DNA from 2 places in the Streptomyces profundus genome. Region 2 is predicted to be linked to the other one. Evidence: riboswitches for the same ligand, from Rfam matches in the RefSeq annotation. Region 2 holds a riboswitch; the other holds the start of a gene.

Region 1 (6,884 bases), 5.2 Mb from region 2:
CCGAGGTGCTGCGCCGGGCCGGGATCCACACCATCGAGGAGACGGTCGAGGCCGGCGAGGCGGAGCTGCTGCGGCTGCTGGGGAAGGCCCACGGCGGCGGTCTCTTCCGGATGGCGCTGGGGGTCGACGACCGCCCGGTGGTGGCGGAGCGGGACACGAAGTCCGTCTCGGTCGAGGACACCTTCGAGGTGGATGTGACGGACCGGGCCCGGATCAGGTTCGAGGTGAGCCGCCTCGCCGAGCGCTGTGTGGGGCGGCTGCGGGCCGCGGGGCGCTCCGGCCGCACGGTGGTGCTCAAGGTCCGGCGCTACGACTTCAGCACGCTGACCCGCTCCGAGACGCTGCGCGGCCCCACGGACGACCCCGCGGTGGTGAAGGAGGCGGCCGAGCGGCTGCTGGAGAGCGTCGACACCACCGAGGGGGTCAGGCTGCTGGGAGTCGGCGTCAGCGGATTGGCCGACTTCACCCAGGAGGACCTCTTCGCCCAGAGCGCCCAGAGCGCGAGGGACGCCCGTCTGGCGGAGCCGGCCCCGCCCCCCACCCCGGGGGACGCCTCGGTCGTCGACCGGAGCCCCTCGGCGCCGGCCGGCGAGGAGCCCGACCGGCGTTGGCTGCCCGGCCTCGATGTCGCGCACGAGCGGTTCGGCCCCGGCTGGGTGCAGGGCAGCGGCGTCGGCCGTGTCACCGTCCGCTTCGAGCGCCCCGACGACACCCGTCCCGGTCGGGTGCGCACCTTCGCCGTGGACGACGCGGAGCTGCGGCGAGGGACGCCGCTGCCGCTGGTGCCCGAGGTGGCGGCCGGTCAGCTCTCCGCGTCCTCCGAGCCGGCCAGCCGGCCGAAGTCGCCGTCCCCCGGGGGCCTTCCGGCGGCCTCCTCGGGCAGGTCGAGCCCGTAGTGGCGGTAGAGCTGGAGCTCCTGCTCGGGCGAGAGATGACGGCCCACGCCCAGATCCGGGGCGCGGCGGATCAGGGCCCGGTCGAACGGCACCCGGAGCGCGTTGCCGACCAGCTCGCTGGGCTCCAGCGGCACGAAGGCGTCCCGGGTGAAGAGCCCGGTGCGCACCGCGGCCCACTCGGGGACGCCGGTCGCGTCGTCCAGATACACCTCGTCCACGGTGCCGATCTTGTCGCCGTGGCGGTCCAGCGCCTTGCGGCCGATCAGACTGCGTGGATCGATATCGGTTCGCACGGTTCCTCCTGCTGGTCGCCCGGGACGCTGCACAAGCCCTCTGTAGCTTCTACCCAAGGGCACAAACCGGTGCCCGGCCAGTCGACGGCCACCCCTTAGCGGCCGGGTCGGCCGCTGGTAGTCTCGAAGGCGGTTGGCAACCTCGCGCGGGAGAGTCCTGCCGCCTCTCGGGCGGCGGGCGCCGAAGGAGCAAATCCTCCCCGGAATCTCTCAGGCACCCGTACCGCGCGGGCGAAACCACTCTGGAAAGCAGGACGCGTGCGCGGCGTCGCCGCGCGGGTGTCCTCACCGACGGTGCAAGCCCGGGCGCGGTGGCGCGGGGCGAAGCTCTCAGGTCGTATGACAGAGGGGGAGGCAGTCAGGCACCGCCGCCTGGCGCCCCGTAGGTCGCCCACGGCCACAAGGAGCCTCCACAGATGACCGCGCACCCGACGTCGTTGACCGCCCTGGAACAGGGCATCCCGTTCGCCGACCGCCATATCGGCCCCGACGGGGCAGCCGAGGCGAAGATGCTGGCCCAGGTGGGGTTCGGCTCGTTGGACGAACTCACCGCCGCCGCCGTCCCGGAGGCCATCGCCAGCACCGAGGCGCTGCGGCTGCCCGACGCCCGCGACGAGGCGGCGGTGCTGGCCGAACTGCGGGAGCTGGCGTCCCGCAACACCGTGCTGCACTCCATGATCGGCCTCGGCTACCACGGCACCTTCACCCCGCCGGTCATCCAGCGCAACGTGCTGGAGAACCCGGCCTGGTACACCGCGTACACGCCCTACCAGCCGGAGATCTCCCAGGGGCGCCTTGAGGCGCTGCTGAACTTCCAGACGGTGGTGGCCGATCTGACCGGGCTGCCGACGGCCGGGGCCTCGCTGCTCGACGAGGGCACGGCCGCGGCCGAGGCGATGGCGCTCTCCCGCCGGGTGGGCAAGGTGAGGGACGGGCTGTTCCTGGTGGACGCCGACTGCCTGCCGCAGACCATCGAGGTGGTGCGGACCCGGGCCGAGCCGACGGGCGTCGAGGTGCTGGTGGCCGATCTGGGCGACGGCATCCCCGAGGAGGCCGCCGAGCGCGGCGTGTTCGGCGTGCTGTTGCAGTACCCGGGCGCCTCGGGCGCCGTGCGCGACCCGCGCCCGGTCATCGAGGAGGCGCACGCGCTGGGCGCGGTGGTCACCGTCGCCGCCGATCTGCTGGCCCTCACCCTGTTGGCCTCGCCGGGTTCGCTGGGCGCCGACATCGCGGTCGGCTCCAGCCAGCGCTTCGGCGTGCCAATGGCCTTCGGCGGCCCGCACGCCGGGTTCATGGCCGTGCGCGAGCGCTACGCACGCAACCTGCCGGGGCGTCTGGTCGGCGTCTCCAAGGACGCGGCCGGCAAGCCCGCCTACCGGCTGGCGCTCCAGACCAGGGAGCAGCACATCCGCCGGGAGAAGGCCACCAGCAACATCTGCACCGCCCAGGTCCTGCTCGCCGTGATGGCCGGCCTCTACGCCGTCTACCACGGCCCCGAGGGGCTGGCCGCGATCGCCCGCCGCACCCACCGCTACGCGGCGCTGCTCGCCGCCGGGCTGCGCGAGGGCGGCGTGGCGGTGGCGCACGCGTCGTTCTTCGACACCGTCACCGCCACGGTGCCTGGACGTGCCGGCGCGGTGGTCGCCGCCGCGTGCGAGGCGGGCGTCAACCTGCGCCAGATCGACGCCGACCGGGTCGGCATCGCCTGTGACGAGACCACCACGCGCGCGCAACTGGCCGTCGTCTGGGCGGCGTTCGGCGTCCCCGGCGACGAGGCGGACATTCCGGAGCTGGACGCGCGCGTCCCCGAGGCGCTGCCGGCCGAACTGGCCCGGCAGGACGGGTATCTCGAACACCCGGTCTTCCACCAGCACCGCTCCGAGACCGCGATGCTGCGCTATCTGCGCCGGCTGGCCGACCGTGACTACGCGTTGGACCGGGGCATGATCCCGCTGGGTTCCTGCACGATGAAGCTCAACGCCACGGTGGAGATGGCGCCGGTCACCTGGCCGGAGTTCGCCGGGCTGCATCCCTTCGCCCCCATCGACCAGGCCGGTGGCTATCTGGCGCTGATCCGCGAACTGGAGGCCCGGCTCGCGGAGATCACCGGCTATGACGCCGTCTCGCTCCAGCCCAACGCCGGCTCGCAGGGCGAGTTGGCCGGGCTGTTGGCCGTCCGCGCGCACCACCGCGCGAACGGTCAGCCGCAGCGGACGGTCTGCCTGATCCCGTCCTCCGCGCACGGCACCAACGCCGCCAGCGCGGTGCTCGCCGGGATGCGGGTGGTGGTGGTCGCCACCAGCGAGAGCGGTGACGTGGACGTCGCCGACCTGCGGGCCAAGATCGACCGTCACCGCGACGAGTTGGCGGTGCTGATGGTCACCTACCCGTCCACTCACGGGGTGTTCGAGGAGCGGATCACCGATATCTGCGCCGCGGTGCACGACGCCGGCGGGCAGGTCTATGTGGACGGCGCCAACCTCAACGCGCTGGTGGGGCTGGCCAAGCCGGGGCGCTTCGGCGCGGACGTGTCGCACCTCAACCTGCACAAGACCTTCTGCATCCCGCACGGCGGCGGTGGCCCCGGCGTCGGCCCGGTCGCCGTCCGGGCGCATCTGGCGCCGTATCTGCCGGGCCACCCGGCGCAGCCGGACGCGGGCCCGGCGGGGAGCGGGCCCGTCTCGGCCGCGCCCTGGGGCTCGGCCGGGATCCTGCCGATCTCCTGGGCCTACGTCCGGCTGATGGGCGCGGCCGGGCTGCGGCGCGCCACGCAGGTCGCGGTGCTCAGCGCCAACTACCTGGCAAAGCGCCTCGAACCGCACTACCCGGTGCTCTACACCGGCCCCGGCGGGCTGGTGGCGCACGAGTGCGTGATCGACGTGCGGCCGTTGACGAAGGCGACCGGCGTCACCATCGACGATGTGGCCAAGCGGCTGGTCGACTACGGCTTCCACGCCCCGACGATGTCCTTCCCGGTCGCCGGCACGCTGATGATCGAGCCCACCGAGAGCGAGGACCTGGCCGAACTCGACCGGTTCTGCGAGGCGATGATCGCCATTCGTGCGGAGATCGACCGTGTCGCAGCGGGGGAGTGGCCGGCGGACGACAACCCGTTGGTCAACGCCCCGCACACCGCCGAGCAGTTGACCGGCGACTGGCCGCACCCCTACCCGAGGCGCACGGCGGCCTATCCCGTCGAGGCCACCAGGGACGCGAAGTACTGGCCCCCGGTGCGGCGCATCGACGGAGCCTTCGGCGACCGCAACCTGGTCTGCTCCTGCCCGCCCATCGAGGAGTACGCCGACTAGCGCCGTCCGGCGCCGGGCGCGCGTTCAGCGCGTCCGGCGCCGGCGGAACCTCCTGGCCCGGTCAGCTGGCGAGGCCCAGGGGGGCGAGCCGGTTGGCCACCAGCGACACCAGCGCGTCCACGGTGATCAGGCGCTCCGCGGCGATACCCGGCGGCGCCGGCGCGAGCGGGATCAGCGGGTCGCTCGGCGCGGGGCTGCCCGTGGCCGGGTCCGCGTCCGGGTCGGGATGGAGCCAGAGGGTGAGCATGTACAGCTCCGGCACCGAGAGCAGCCGGGGCTGGTAGGCCAGAGGCTGCTCCTCGGCCAGCCGCAGCGCGCGCTCCGTGGAGGCGATGTAGGGGCCCTCGCCGAAGTGCGAGAAGGCCCAACCCTCGGGTGTGACCTCGCATTCGGCCGTGCCCACGGAGCCGCCGTCCCGCGCCAGCAGATAGCGCCAGCCGGTCAGCCGCGCCGACGGCGGCTCCGTCGGGACGGTCAGCCGCTCCAGCCGGTGGACGGGGAGCGGGAGCGTGGGCAGCAACTCGCCTCGGTCGAAGCGGAGGTTTCTCGGGGCCGGTACGGTGGCCGAACGCAGAGCGGTGCGGATGGTGGTCGCCACGGCCTCGGGAGCCTGGGGGTTACGCAGGGGCATGATGGGTCGCCTCTCGCTTTGGAGTAGGTCGCCTCTGATAGGAGACACGCCGTGCTCCCGATTTTATACGAGGCTTGTTTGTGCTGTGTTTCCACTAGCCATACCGGGGTGTTTCAGCAAGGGTAAATTAAGCCGCCAAAAGGGGCGTAGCGCCCTGTTTTATGCCGCTGGAATATGCCGTAACCGTGCGGGACGTGTTGGCGGCCTGGTGTTACCTCGGGCGTGACGTGGGCAGGATCCCGGGCGCATCGCTCGACGGAGGAGGTGCTCCCATGGGGGAGAAGGTCGCGGCCGACCGGTTCGATCTGACGGCCCGAGGGCGCTTCAGGGAGAGATTGCTCAGCTGTCTCGACGCCCTGGGGACGTTGTTGCGCGAGGAGCGCTTCCACGGGCCGAGAGACCGGGTCGGGGTGGAGGTCGAACTGTCCCTGGCCGATTCCGACGGGTCGCCCCGAATGGTCAACGAGGATGTTCTTGGCCGAATGGCGACCAGGGATTTCCAGAGTGAGCTGGGCAAATTCACCATTGAGCTGAATATGTCGCCGCGCGAGCTGTCCGGCGGTGTGTTCGAGGATATGGCCGAAGAGCTGCGGATCGCGCTCAGGTACGCCGATCGAATGGCCGACGAATTCGGCGCCCAGGTGGTGATGATCGGCGTCCTGCCCACCATCACCGCCGACCAGATGGTGCCGGGCAGCCTGTCCCACGGGGACCGCTACACCCTGCTGAACGACCAGATCATGGCCTCCAGGGGCGAGGCCATCAGCCTCGACATCAGCGGTGCCGAGCGGCTTACGCGCACCTTCGAGTCGATCGCGCCCGAATCGGCGTGCACCTCCGTGCAGTTCCATCTCCAGGTCACCCCGGAGCGCTTCGCGCCCCTCTGGAACGCGGCCCAGGTCGCCGCCGCCGCGCAGATAGCCGTGGGGGCCAACGCGCCGTTCGTCTTCGGCCACGAGCTGTGGCACGAATCGCGCCCCCCGTTCTTTCTCCAGGCCACCGATGCCCGACCGCCCGAGATGGCGGCGCAGGGCGTGCGCCCGCGTGCGTGGTTCGGGGAGCGCTGGATAGAGGGGGTGACCGACCTCTTCGAGGAGAACATCCGCTACTTCCCCGCGCTGCTGCCGCTGAGCGGGGATGAGGATCCGCAGGCCGTGCTGCGCGCCGGCGGGGTGCCGGCGCTCGGCGAGCTATCGCTGCACAACGGCACGGTCTACCGCTGGAACCGCCCGGTCTACGCCGTGGTCGACGGCGTGCCCCATCTGCGGGTCGAGAACCGCGTGCTGTCCACCGGCCCGACCGTCTCGGACACCGTGGCCAACGCCGCCTTCTACTACGGACTGGTGCGGGCGTTGGCCGACGATCCTGAGCCGGTCTGGCGGCGGTTGGCCTTCGCCGACGCCGAGGCCAACTTCGGCGCCGCCTGCCGCCACGGCATCGGCGCACGGCTCGCCTGGCCGGCTCCCGGCGGCACCGCCACCCGCCCGGCGGCCGAGCTGATCGCCGACACCCTGCTGCCACTGGCCGCCTCGGGTCTTGACGCCTGGGGGGTGGCCCCCGCCGACCGGGATCGCTATCTCTCGGTGATCGAGGGGCGATGCCGGCGCGGGCTCACCGGAGCGGGCTGGCAGACTCGGACCTACCACCAGCTGGTGGACGACGGAAAGGACCGGGCGACGGCCCTGCGGGACCTCGTGCGGCGGTACTGCGAACTGGCGCGGACCGACACCCCCGTGCACGACTGGCCGACGCGGCC
Region 2 (6,884 bases):
GAGTAGTAGCAGGCACCGAAGGCGACGGACGGCTCGGGCGTCTTGGTCTCCCACCCCTTGCCGCCGTACTTGCGGTCGAACTTCAGGGTGGTCCAGGAGCCCGGCCGCAGGGTTTGGGTGTAGTCGCCCGTGGTGCCGTACAGGGTCCGCTTGGGCACGTCATCCTCCTCGTGGGGCGGGTTGGAGCCGCCGGGGCTCCAGTCGGCTGGGTGCTTGAGGCGTTCGCTGACCCGCTTGCGGATATCGCCCATGGAGACGCCGGGACCGCGCGGGTCGATTTTCCCCGGCTGCCATTCCAGATGGCCGATCACGGAGGTGTCCCCGGACTTTCCCCAGCCGTGTGCGCGCAGCAGCGCGGCCGAGGCCCGGACGATCGCCTCCACCTGCTCGGCCGGCCAAGGGTCCTTGTTGTCACCGAGGTTGACGCACTCGAATCCGTAGAAGTGCTTGTTCCCGTCGGTGTCGGCCTTCTGGTCGGGGGGCAGTTTGCCTTCGGCGATCACCGCGTCCAGCACGGCGCGGTCGCCGCTGCCGGCGTGGTTCGCCCGGCCGTGCCCGACCAGATAGACCGTGCCGTCCTTGGCGATGACGCCGTGACAGAGCGGCCCCGGCAGGGAGGAGTGCCCGTTGTAGCAGAGATCGACGGAGCTGGCGGTGCCCGAGGTGACCGTGTGATGGACCATCACACCGTGCACGGGCCCCCAGGCTCCGGCGCTATTTCGATTGTGTGTACGCCAATTCTTGTGTTCGACGATTTTCACGCCCTCGTCCTTGAGCGCCTTCACAACCTTGTCGGCGGAGAGCGGAGTGGCCATGCGTTAACCCCCCGGAATTCGTCAACTGTCCTTGATGATATGCCCGCTTGTCGGCGACATACGCGGCGACGTGAATTTCCCGGCGCGCCGATCCCGCCGTTCAACGGCCGCGTCAGAGGTCGCGTCAACGGTCGCGGCGGAACGGCGTCCGGCGGCTGTTCCCCCCCTCCGCCGATCGGGGTCGCGGCGGGTCAGCCGGCGTTCTCCGCCTGGAACATCCAGTGGTGCTTCTCCAGGTCCTTGGTGATCTGGATCAGCACGTCCTCGCTGACCGAGTCCACGGGGCCGACCTCGTCCAGCCGCTCCCGCATCCGGACGATCACCGCGCCCAGGGCGTCCACCATGAACCGGACCGCCGCGTCGTCCCGCTGCCAGCCCTCGGGCGGGTCGCTGATCCCCGTGCCGGCGGCCACGGTGGCGGCGCGGCCGTCCGGGGGCACGCCGAGGGTGGCGGAGCGTTCGGCGACCGTGTCCGAGTGGGCGCGGGCGGTGGAGACCACGTCGTCCAGCTGGAGATGGACGGAGCGGAAGCGCGGTCCGATGATGTTCCAGTGGGTCTGCTTGGCGACCAGCGACAGGTCGATCAGGTCGACCAGCGCGCCGCGCAGCGCCTCGCCCACCACCTTGAGCGTGGCGTCCGGCAGGGTGCTCTTGACGGTGCTCATGCCTCGTGGCTCCTCTCGGCCCGGTCCTCACGTGCCCGCCCCGAGTACCCCGTCGCCGCCCGGCCTACGCGGTGGGCGACGCTCAGGCCCCCGGGTAGCCGTACCCCGAACCGCCCCCGGCGGGGTCGGGCGGATACGGCGCGCCCGGCGCGTCCCTGTCGTAGAACGGGCGGGTGTTGGCGCGCAGCCACATGGCGACCGGATCGTAGCCGTCGGCCATCGCCACCGTGCCGACCGTCAGCCCGTCGGGCACCTCGACCACCGCGTCGCGCATCATGGCGCGCACGGTGTCGGCGCCGTCCGACGGCCGGCCGTCCACATCCAGGCCGATGGCCAGATAGGAGGCCCCGAGCGCGGGGCGCACCCAGGCGCGCCACAGGGCGCGTAGCACGGGCGTGCGCCGGGCGAGCGCGACAAGGCGCGTGTAGAAACGGTCCACGTCGACGCTGGGCTCGCTGATCAGCAGCGGTCCCGCCGGCAGCCGGTCGAGGCCGCCGGCGATCCGTCGCAGATCGAGCCAGGGGATGCCGAGGCCGCCGCCCGGCGCGTGCGGGTTGAGCCACAGCCCCCAGTGCTCCGGGTAGAGCGCGGCGGCGATATCGCGCCCCGGCACCACCTCGTGCTCCCGGGTCCAGCCGCTGGCGGCGAGCTGCGCGGCCGAGGTCACACAGGGCGCGTAGCCGTGGCCGGCGACCTCGACGCCGCCGTAGTGGGCGTCGGGCGCGCCGGGCGCGCCCTGCCACAGCAGCATCCAGACCTCGCCGCCGGCCAGCGCGCCCAGCAGTGCCTCGTAGGTGTCCAACCGGTCCGCCGTCACCTGGGGGAGCAGCTCCTCGACGCCCTGTCCCGCACTCACCTGGGCCCGTCCTCCTCGCGCTGCGGCACAGCTCGGTCGTCAGCCTTCACAGGACCCGTCCCGCGAATCCGTCTCGCAAGCAGCTTGCGAGCCCGTCCTCCGGCTGACAAGGTGCCCCGTGCTCAGGCGCCACGCGAGTAGAACGGCGCCACACACTCGCGCAGCCAGTCCACCACCGGGTCCTGGGCGGCGTCCAACAGGACGAGCTGGACCGGCCAGGCGGCCGGGCTGCGGGCCAGGGCCCGGCCCAGCGCCTCGTTGACCGCGGTGTGGACGGCGTCGTCGAGGCCGTCGAGCTCCACGCCGACGAAGAGCGAGGGGGCGGCGCCCTCGGCGCTCGCCAGGCCGCGTCGCGCGGTGCGCACCGGTGGAAGCGCCGCGAGCTCCTCGGCCGCGGCGGTCAGGAAGGCGACCGGATCGTCCTGCCAGTCCGGCTGGAACAGCCGCATCCGCGCGCCGGAGGGCACGCCTGGCGTGCGCTCCCCCGGGGTCACACGGCACAGCTCGGCGACGGCGAGCGGCGGCACCGGGATGCCGACCGTCCCGCCGGGGTTCACGGCTATCCCCACCTGGGGCGGCAGCCCGCGGGCGAACTCCCAGGCCGGCGCGACCGTGAACGGCAGATGGGAGGCGCCGCCGAGGTGCAGCTGCTCGGCGGAGCTGAAGACCGGCACGAACACCCCGCCGGCGAGGTCGATGGTGGGCAGGTCGAGCGTCTTGCTCTCCCGGCCGCCGCCCTCGGGCAGCGGCACCCAGACGGCGCTGCGGGAGAGCACTCGGAGGAGCTTCGGGGCCGCGTCCGGCACGCCGAGCGAGGCGGCCAACGTCTCCTCCAGCTCGTTGCTCGGCCAGCCGCCGCCGAATCCGGGACCCGCCCTGTGCTCGCTCATCCGCTCTTTCCACTCCCTCGTCGTTCCTGGCCCTCGGTGTTCCCCGGCCCCGGAAGGGCCCCGGGTCGAAGCGAACCCTAACGGTGTTCGGCTCTTGCCCCCGCCGGCATCCGTGCGATGATGGCCGGGCCGCAACCGCGGAGCAACACCGTTCAGCCACAAGTACATATCGGCCGTTTGACCACGCGCGGGAGAGTCCCCGGTTTTCGCTCCGGGGCGCCGAAGGAGCAAGTCCTCCCTTGAATCTCTCAGGCCCCGTTACCGCGCGCGGGAGGCAGATCTGAAAAGCGGGCCGGTTTCGCCGGCCCCACCCACGGTGCAAGCCGCCGTCCGGCAGGGCGCGGCGAACCTCTCAGGTGCCGATGACAGAGGGGGAGGGCCAAGGCGCGCGCGTCCGCGTGTCGCCCGTCGCCCGTACCCCCTGGAGCAAGCCCCATGTCCGACTCCCCTCGCGTCACCGCCCTGGACGCCGTGCACCGCGCGCTCGGTGCCACCATGACGGACTTCGCCGGCTGGTCGATGCCGCTGCGCTACGGCAGCGAGCGCGCCGAGCACGAGGCGGTGCGCACGGCGGCCGGCCTCTTCGACCTCTCCCATATGGGCGAGATCGCCGTGCTGGGCGAGGAGGCGGGCGCGCTGCTGGACTTCGCGCTGGTGGGGCGGCTCTCCGCGCTGCGGGTCGGCCGCGCCAGGTACACCATGATCTGTGCCGAGGACGGCGGCATCCTGGACGATCTGATCGTCTACCGACTGGCCGAGGCCGAGTTCCTGGTGGTGGCCAACGCGGGGAACGCCGAGCGGGTGCTGACCGCGCTGAGCGAGCGCGCCGCCGGCTTCGCCGCCGAGGTCCGCGACGACCGCGACGCGTACGCGCTGCTGGCCGTCCAGGGCCCGGCCGCCGCCGGGGTGCTGGCCGAGCTGACGGACGCCGACCTGGCGGGGCTGCGCTACTACGCCGGACTGCCGGGGACGGTGGCGGGGAAGCCGGCCCTGATCGCCCGGACGGGGTACACGGGCGAGGACGGGTTCGAGCTGTTCGTGGCCCCGGCCGACGCCGAGGCGCTCTGGGCGGCGCTCACGGCGGCGGGGGCCGCCGACGGTCTGGTGCCGTGCGGTCTCGCCTGCCGGGACACGCTGCGCCTGGAGGCGGGGATGCCGCTCTACGGGCACGAACTCACCGAGCGGACCACGCCGTTCGACGCGGGGCTCGGCCGGGTGGTGAAGTTCGAGAAGCCGGGCGACTTCGTGGGGCGCGCGGCTCTGGAACGCGCCGCCGAGCGCGCCGCGAGCGCCCCTCCGCGGGTGCTGGTCGGCCTGGTGGCCGCCGAGCGCCGGGTCCCGCGCGCCGGGTATCCGGTGGTGGACGCGACGGGCGCCGTCATCGGCGAGGTCACCTCGGGCGCGCCCTCGCCCACGCTGGGCCGCCCCGTCGCCATCGCCTATGTCGACGCCACGCACGCCGAGCCGGGAACGGCGGGCGTCGCCGTCGACATCAGGGGCACGGCGGCGCCGCACGAGGTGATCGCGCTGCCGTTCTACACCCGGCAGCGCTGACCCGCACACCCTCCGGCGCACGCCGCGCCGAACCTCGACGACCGACCACGATGAACCCCATCCAGGAGAATCAGCTGTCATGAGCAACCCCCAGCACCTGCGCTACAGCAAGGAACACGAGTGGCTGTCGGAGTCGGCCGACGGCGTCGCCACGGTGGGCATCACGGAGTTCGCGGCCACCGCGCTCGGCGATGTGGTCTACGTCCAGCTCCCCGAGGTCGGCGACACCGTCACCGCCGGCGACTCCTGCGGCGAGCTGGAGTCCACCAAGTCGGTCAGCGACCTCTACGCCCCGGTCAACGGCGAGATCACCGAGGTCAACCAGGCCGTAGTCGACGATCCGGCGCTGGTCAACTCCGCGCCCTTCGAGGCCGGTTGGCTCTTCAGGGTGCGTATCGACAGCGCGTCTGACGCGCCGGCCGAGCTGATGTCGGCGGACGAGTACGCCGCCTTCACCGAGCAGTGAGCCGGCCGTGGCTCTCTCCGCCTTCGACCTGTTCAGCGTCGGCATCGGCCCGTCCAGCTCGCACACCGTGGGGCCGATGCGCGCGGCGCTGATGTTCGCCCGCCGGCTCAAGGACGAGGGCGCGCTGGCCGCCACCGCCGCCGTGCGCGTCGAGCTGTACGGCTCGCTGGGCGCGACCGGCCACGGGCACGGCTCGCCCAAGGCCGTGCTGCTCGGGCTTGAGGGCCACGCCCCGGAGACCGTCGATGTCGCGGCGGCCGAGGCCGAGGTCGACCGGGTGCGGAGCAGCCGCCGGCTGCGCCTGCTGGCCACCGACCTCGGCGAGGCGCATCCGATCGGGTTCGACCCGGACACCGATCTGGTGCTGTACCGCAGGCGTTCGCTGCCCGCGCACGCCAACGGCATGGTCTTCCGCGCCTCGGACGCCGACGGCCACCCGCTGCTGACCGGGACGTACTACTCGGTCGGCGGCGGCTTCGTCGTCGAGGAGGACGCCGACGGCACGGCCAGGATCCGGGTCGACGACCGGCAGCCGCGCCATCCGTTCCGCACCGGCGCCGAGCTGCTGGCGCTGACCCGCGCCACCGGCCTCTCCGTCTCGGCGCTGATGCTGCGCAACGAGGCGCTGTGGCGCGGCGAGGCCGAGGTCCGCGACGGGCTGCTGGACATCTGGGCGGTGATGCGGGAGTCCGTCGAACGAGGGCTCTCCGAGGAGGGCATCCTGCCCGGCGGCCTCCGGGTGCGCCGGCGCGCGGCGGCCTCGGCGCGCCGGCTCCGCGCGGAGACCGGCGGCGCCGCGCACGAGTTGGAGTGGGTCACGCTCTACGCGATGGCCGTCAACGAGGAGAACGCGGCGGGCGGCCGGGTGGTCACCGCGCCCACCAACGGCGCGGCCGGCATCATCCCCGCCGTCCTCCGCTACTACCTGGACTTCGTGCCGGGCGCGGACGCCGACGGCGTGGTCAGGTTCCTGCTGGCCGCGAGCGCGGTGGGGATGCTGTTCAAGGAGAACGCGTCCATCTCGGGCGCCGAGGTCGGCTGCCAGGGCGAGGTCGGCTCGGCGTGCTCCATGGCCGCCGGCGGCCTCGCCGAGGTGCTGGGCGGCACCCCGGAACAGGTGGAGAACGCCGCCGAGATCGGCATCGAGCACAATCTGGGCCTCACCTGCGACCCGATCGGCGGCCTGGTGCAGATCCCCTGCATCGAACGCAACGGCATGGCGGCGGTCAAGGCGATCACCGCGGCCCGCCTGGCGCTGCGCGGCGACGGTCGCCACCATGTCTCCCTGGACAAGGCCATCGCCACCATGAAACAGACCGGTGCCGATATGAGCGTCAAGTACAAGGAGACGGCCAGGGGCGGCCTCGCGGTGAACATCGTGGAGTGCTGAGACGCCGCGTCGCCCCCCGTTGACAGGGGTTCGGATCCCCCGCTTGATGGTCTCCATGAGCGGACATCAGGGGTGGGCGCCGATCCGTTGGGCCGTGGTTCTGGTGGTGCTGTCGGCCGTCGCGTGCGGCGCGGACGGGGAGCCGACGCCCGACCCGCCTCCCCCGCCGTCGGCCGAACCTCCCGTCCCCGACGCGTTCGTCGGGGACTGGTACGGCCACAACCGACGCCTCACCATCCCGCCGGACG

Evidence for each region. A riboswitch is a leader RNA that binds a small molecule or an ion and turns the genes downstream of it on or off. The one in region 2 is predicted to bind glycine.
Region 1: it holds a riboswitch for glycine, as region 2 does, so the genes downstream of both, gcvP (aminomethyl-transferring glycine dehydrogenase) here and gcvT (glycine cleavage system aminomethyltransferase GcvT) in region 2, are expected to answer to the same signal.

Annotation. Positions count from the first base shown of each region.
Region 1 is NZ_CP082362.1:125,364-132,247, reverse strand. Features, by position in the region: gene K4G22_RS00630 (DNA polymerase IV) at 1-896, shown strand, start outside; gene K4G22_RS00625 (PRC-barrel domain-containing protein) at 803-1,189, opposite strand; glycine riboswitch at 1,327-1,425, shown strand; gene gcvP (aminomethyl-transferring glycine dehydrogenase) at 1,606-4,497, shown strand; gene K4G22_RS00615 (hypothetical protein) at 4,559-5,128, opposite strand; gene K4G22_RS00610 (glutamate-cysteine ligase family protein) at 5,401-6,884, shown strand, end outside.
Region 2 is NZ_CP082362.1:5,368,101-5,374,984, reverse strand. Features, by position in the region: gene K4G22_RS32030 (peptidoglycan recognition protein family protein) at 1-815, opposite strand, end outside; gene K4G22_RS23725 (Dps family protein) at 1,007-1,480, opposite strand; gene K4G22_RS23720 (enhanced serine sensitivity protein SseB C-terminal domain-containing protein) at 1,563-2,336, opposite strand; gene K4G22_RS23715 (enhanced serine sensitivity protein SseB) at 2,459-3,226, opposite strand; glycine riboswitch at 3,405-3,500, shown strand; glycine riboswitch at 3,501-3,605, shown strand; gene gcvT (glycine cleavage system aminomethyltransferase GcvT) at 3,662-4,780, shown strand; gene gcvH (glycine cleavage system protein GcvH) at 4,860-5,246, shown strand; gene K4G22_RS23700 (L-serine ammonia-lyase) at 5,254-6,636, shown strand; gene K4G22_RS23695 (hypothetical protein) at 6,692-6,884, shown strand, end outside.